Regions from separate parts of the Peribacillus sp. NPDC046944 genome, predicted to be linked through region 1. Evidence: predicted binding sites of a transcription regulator. Region 1 holds the regulator's gene; the other holds the start of a gene.
What was found. The regulator LexA, encoded in region 1, represses DNA repair genes until DNA is damaged. The targets are predictions, from matches to a motif close to CGAACATATGTTCG.

Region 1 (3,234 bases):
ATATATAATTCATTAAGTAAATGATTTGGGGTTTCGAATTGCAAGAACCTTCAACAAGTTATGAAAATCCAATTTTAAATGGTTGTGTAGAAAAAATGATGATGAATAAAGGTTGAAATATTAAAAAAGTATGGTAGGAAATAGTGTAAATAATTGAAAATAGGAATATTGTCATATCGACAAAAGAAGCCAAAATACTTATTCTAGTATAGAAAGCAATTTAATTGTTTTCTTTTTTACCATGTGGTGCCGCCAGATAATTGCAGTTATCTGGCGGCATTTATTATTATAACCAAATAATAATTTTCAACCATTCTTACTGGATGGTTTTCTTTGTGGTAGGGAGAACGGAAGATCAAACACTAAAGGCCACCCTTTTTAGGGCGGCCTTTTATAGTACCTATATAGGTAGAAGTATATAAGCAGCCGATAAGTTTATTGCCTGAGGAGCTTAAAGTGATTTTCATTAGTCACAAGTCTGTTCTATTAATAAAAAAATTTCATAAATTTTAGAGAAAGGAGGTGGTTATTTTTGGAGCTAATTTGGATGTTAATTGTTGGTGGAATAATTGGATGGCTGGGAAGTCTGATTTTAGGAAGGGATATGCCGGGTGGAATTATTGGAAATATCATTGCTGGATTTGTTGGAGCATGGCTTGGTACTGCAATATTAGGGCCAATCGGACCTGAGACAGAAGGGTTTTACATTGTGCCTGCGTTACTGGGTGCCATAATTGTTGTGTTTATTGTATCCATTATCATGAGAAATACAAGATGGAGGTAGAAAGCAGAGGGTACAAGATTGAATGAATTTGCCAGAATCACGTGTAGATGGTTTAGAGAAAGCTGATCTATATGTGTCCATTATTGCTTGAAAATGCTGTTCAACAATACTGGACAGTTTTTTTGCGTAAAAAAATAGAGGTTTTCGATCGAAGGATCCATCACTGTTTACTCAATCCGAATGATTATCTGAGTTCCTAAAAGACACTAAAGCTGTTTTAAGTGCGGTGTAATTACCGATACTGGCGTATCCGTAAAACCATCCCATAAAAATCCCTGTAGTCAAGTGATGCCGATGGCTTATGAATATAGAAAGGATTAAACCAAGACATAACGCAATAGTGGGTACGTAACTTCGGGGGATAGGTAAGAGAAACTTTATAATTTGAGTCAAAATCATGATAGTTGGGATAGCAATTACAGCATCCCAAAAATTTGTATGTATTGTCGGAAAATCCATAGTAACACCACTTTCAAAAAGAAATGTCTATTGAACTAATTTCACCGGATATAAAAGAATTATACCTTGTTATTTTGACTCGGTTTGTTATTCAATGCTCTCTAGTAAAATATTATAATATTGCTTCTGTCATATACATAGGATGTAATACATAGACTTAAAACAAATAAAAAAAGCGCAATTTGCGCGCTTTTAGTGAATTTGCCTATATAGCCCGATCACTCTTCCAAGAATGGTTACATCTCTTAGAATGATAGGTTCCATATTGGAGTTTTCTGGCTGAAGCCGTATGTAATCCGGTTCCTTAAAGAATCGTTTAACGGTGGCTTCATCATCTTCCGTCATGGCCACGACGATATCTCCGTTATTGGCATTGCTTTGTTGTTTTACAATGACATAATCTCCATCATGAATTCCTGCTTCAATCATACTTTCACCCATAATTTCAAGCATGAACACATGATCATCATGTGGAACCATACTTTCAGGAAGAGGGAAGTATTCCTCTATGTTCTCGATGGCAGTTATCGGCATACCTGCGGTTACTTTTCCGAGAAGTGGTACGTTAACTACGTTTGTTTTTGGAATGTTATTAGATTCTTCTATATTTAAAATCTCAATGGCCCTTGGTTTAGTCGGGTCGCGTCTGATTAAGCCTTTGCTTTCCAAACGAGATAAATGTCCATGTACAGTCGAACTTGATGCAAGTCCCACAGCTTCGCCAATCTCTCTAACGGAAGGTGGATAACCTTTTTGACGAACTTCATCTTTTATGAAATCAAGAATATCCTGCTGCCGTTTTGATAGTTTAGTCATATACGCACCTCTTCTCTATAATTCTTTGCTATATTATAGCATGGCTCCACATGCTATACAAACATAAGTTCGAATTTGGTTGTTGACTGAAACAAATGTTCGTATTATAATTCAATCATCAACTAAAAACGAACGTACATTCGCTATGGAGGGATATTAATGAAGACATTTTGCAAAAATAATATTTATACGATTCTATTAGCAGGATTTGTATTTATCTTGTCTATTTTATTCTCTTTCACATTAGATAGTAATCAAAATAAGGATTTCCTTTCGATTGAAATTAACGAAGGTGATACTATATGGGAGATTTCAGAAAAATATGGTCAAACCGAATTGACAAAAAAAGAATTCATTGGTTGGATAGAAGAGTATAACGGTGTAAGGGCGGATACTATTAAGGCAGGTCAAATCATTGTCATACCAGTTGAAAGTGAAAAAGTAGTCCAAAGTTTGGCTAGTAAGCAGTAAAGGTAGGTTCATATGAAAGCAGTCATCTATTGTCGGGTAAGTACAGAAAAAGAAACACAGGAAACCTCGCTAGCTAGGCAGGAAGAGGAATTAGTGAAGTTAGCAGAACATAATGACATGGAAGTCGTTTCAATAATAAGAGAGCAGGCAAGTGGTTACGAACTGAACCGTGACGGGATATTTGACATGCTTGATCTTTTTAAGACAAAAGAAGCGGATGTTCTCTTGATTCAAGATGAAACTAGGTTGGGAAGAGGAAATGCTAAAATTGCCTTGTTTCATGTTGTACTTAAAGAAGGAGTGAAGATTTTCACACTTTCTCATGATGGTGAGTTAGAATTATCGGACTCTGATGCCATGGTTATCCAAATTGTTGGTATTGTAGAAGAATATCAACGTAAACTACATAACCTGAAAATTAAACGTGGTATGCTTAGGGCCGTTGAAAATGGCTACCGGCCCCAGAAAAACCTGAAGAACCAAAGAAACTCCACTGGCAGGGATCGTAAAGAAGTACCCATAGAAGAAATTGTGAAACTGCGTTCGAATGGATTAACTTTTGCGGAGATTGCGGCAACACTGAGAGGCTTTGGCTATGAAGTGTCAAAAGCAACGGTACACCGCAGATTCTTGGAATACCAGCAAGGTACACCGAAGAATCAATCATAGAACTTGTAATTTCACTTTTTTTTTAATACCATGTC
Region 2 (3,234 bases), on a different contig from region 1:
ATCACCATGGGAAGGTAGATGGCTTTTTCAATCATATTTCGGTCAGCCTCTGGAATACGGGTCATCATGACCGCCCCTTTCTAATTAACGTTCTCTTATTTTATGTATGTCGGATAATTTATAGAACGTATGTTCTATTTAATATCCTAACTTAAGTGGATTTGATATGCAAGCGCTTTTGTCAATCACGTGAAATTTTCGTTAATAAGATTATGATTTCCTGAGTTAGGGAAAGTATGATGATAGATGGGTAATTATTCTTGCAATTTAAGAAGAAAGTGTTATATCTAAATTAGAACGGTTTTATTATGTGATGCTGCTTGATAGAAAGCAAGCCAAGGGAGATAGTCATGAATTTGGATACTATATTTGAGTGGATTACTCTTGAACATATATCAGGGCTTATTCAGCAATATCGTTCATTCGGCCCGATTCCAGGAATTTTGTTGCCGATGTTAGAAGCGTTTTTGCCTTTTTTACCTTTATTTGTGTTTGTCGTGGCCAATGCTACAGCTTTTGGCCTATGGTGGGGATTTTTATTTTCTTGGATTGGGGCGGTAGGTGGTGCGTTTCTGGTCTTTTTTGTTTTTAGACGATACGGACAGATGAGGTTCTTCCGTTTTCTTCAGAAACATAAACAGGTGCAAAGATTGATGAACTGGGTGGAAAGCCATGGTTTCAGTCCATTGTTTCTCTTGCTTTGTTTCCCCTTCACGCCATCTGCGCTCGTTAATATCGTTGCAGGGCTCTCGAAGGTTAGCACGTTACAATATGCGCTGGCGGTAATCGGCGGAAAGGCAGTGATGATCTTTACGATCAGTTTCGTCGGATACGATATTGTATCATTGATTCAAAAACCATTACGTACCGTGATTGTCGGAATCATCATTTTCATCCTTTGGGTTGTCGGAAAAAGATTGGAAGTAAGGCTAAATAAAAGCATGAAAAAAGAAGAAGGGAAATAACTTAGAATATACAACTAGTAGGGGTTGGGGAATCTGAGAAAATCAAAAAAGCATTCAGTATCCGACTGGATAAAATCAGGCATGGTAGCCTTTATCATTTACATCTTGATCCGTACCTTTTTCTTTTCAAGCTATGCCGTAGAAGGGGAGTCCATGCAACCTACACTGGGTGAAGGCGATAAACTCATTGTAAATAAAGTGAAATACCAAATCAGCGATATCAATCGATTTGATGTTATAGTTTTCCATGCGCATGTCGGGGAGAATTATGTAAAACGGGTAATAGGTGTTCAAGGAGACGATATTCGTTATAAGGATGATTGGCTTTACATAAACGGTAAGAAAGTGCCTGAACCATACCTTGATCATTTAAAGGTAGGATATCCGGGCCAGGATTTTACGGGTAATTTTACATTGAAAGAATTAACGGGCAAATCCATAGTTCCTGATGGCAAGCTTTTCGTTATGGGTGATAATCGACTCGAAAGTGAAGATAGCAGGCACCTAGGTTATATTTCAATGGATAAGGTAGTAGGCAAAGTCGATGTAAGATATTGGCCAATACAAGATTTTAATGTGGATTTTATAGGTGAATGACTGTGGGAGCCCTCTATAGGAAGGGCTTTTTTTTGAACGGAATACGAACGTATGGTTGGTTTTCGTCATTAGAAAGCGGTAAACTATAGGGAAAAGAGACATAATTGGAAGAAGAATCGTGTCAAAAAATAGACAGTATTTCTGGTATGATAGGTCTAGAGATATTGAAATAAAAAGGGGGGAAACAGATGTCACTCCGGTTTTTAATTGGAAGGTCGGGCACAGGTAAAACATCGAAGGTATTGGATGAAATCCGCAACGGGCTAATGGAGAATCCTGAAGGGAATCCGATCATCTATCTGGTTCCTGATCAGATGACATTTTTATCAGAATATAAATTAATTAAGACGCCGGGACTCGAAGGAATGATTCGGACGCAAGTATTCAGTTTTAGCCGGCTTGCATGGCGAGTTCTCCAGGAGACAGGTGGCATGAGCCGAATCCATTTGGACAGTGTCGGCGTTAATATGTTGATACGGAAAATCATGGAGGATAAAAAAGATGAATTGAAAATGTTCCGCCGATCAGCGGACAAGCAAGGATTCGTCTCCCAGATGGAGCAGATGCTTGCCGAATTCAAGCAGTACTGCATCCAGCCGGGTGATATTCGGAGGTATTTGGACGAAAAGTCACCGGGTGGTGGTGGAGTACAAGATAAATTATCTGATCTTGAGCTCATTTATCAGTCATTTGAGGATGAAATGATCGGAAAATATTTAGATTCAGAGGATTATTTCACTTTACTGATAGAAAAAATGGCAGAGTCTTCGTATATAAAAAATGCAGATATCTATATAGATGGTTTTTACAGTCTGACGCCACAGGAATTAATGATCGTGGAAGAAATGATGAAGCTATGTAAGAGTGTGACCATCGCATTGACGCTCGACCAGCCTTATAGGCAATTTGCGCCGGATGATCTGCATTTGTTCAGGCAAACGGGAAATCTCTATAACCAGCTTTATCAAGCGGGACAAAGAACGGGGGTCTTTATCGAACAGGACCACGTTCTGAACAGCACGGCGAAGTTCAATCGAAATCCTGGGCTGAAACACCTTGAAACATATTTTGCGCTTCGTCCCGCACAGAAGTACGATCAGCCATCTGGTGTAACGATTGCTCAGGCCGTTAACCGCAGAGCGGAGATTGAAGGGGTGGCTCGGAACATCCTGACGCTTGTCAGACAAGGTCAGTGCCGTTTTCGCGATATTGCGATTCTAATGCGAAATGGGGATGCCTACGAAGATATCCTCCAGACGGTCTTCCGTGACTATCAAATTCCGCTTTTCGTGGATTCCAAGCGGACGATGCTCAATCATCCATTGATTGAGCTGATCCGGTCAACACTTGAGATCATCAATGGGTTCTGGCGTTATGAACCGGTCTTTCGTGCCATTAAGACCGAACTTCTATTTCCCCTGCAACAAAGTCATGACAGAATGCGCGAACAAGTAGACAAACTTGAGAACTACGTGCTTGCCAGGGGAATCAAAGGGGCTGGATGGACCACAAAAGATCGTTGGACCTACCGTCGCTTCCGTGGATTGGAGCTTGAGGACCGTCCCCAGACGAGTAAGGAAATGCAACTGGAGCAAGAGCTCAATGATTTGAAACACCTATTTACAGAGCCCATCATTAAGCTATCAAAACGGGTGAAGAAGTCGGCGAATGG

Region 2: addB (helicase-exonuclease AddAB subunit AddB) is a predicted target of LexA. The motif match lies at 1,607-1,620, and genes of this name have one in related genera.

The regions. Positions count from the first base shown of each region.
Region 1 is NZ_JBNNML010000009.1:60,901-64,134, reverse strand. Features, by position in the region: gene ACQKIC_RS16265 (GlsB/YeaQ/YmgE family stress response membrane protein) at 548-784, shown strand; gene ACQKIC_RS16260 (hypothetical protein) at 956-1,243, opposite strand; gene lexA (transcriptional repressor LexA) at 1,436-2,059, opposite strand; gene yneA (cell division suppressor protein YneA) at 2,219-2,530, shown strand; gene ACQKIC_RS16245 (YneB family resolvase-like protein) at 2,543-3,199, shown strand.
Region 2 is NZ_JBNNML010000018.1:18,918-22,151, forward strand. Features, by position in the region: gene ACQKIC_RS19830 (hypothetical protein) at 1-65, opposite strand, end outside; gene ACQKIC_RS19835 (TVP38/TMEM64 family protein) at 351-965, shown strand; gene lepB (signal peptidase I) at 999-1,562, shown strand; gene addB (helicase-exonuclease AddAB subunit AddB) at 1,751-3,234, shown strand, end outside.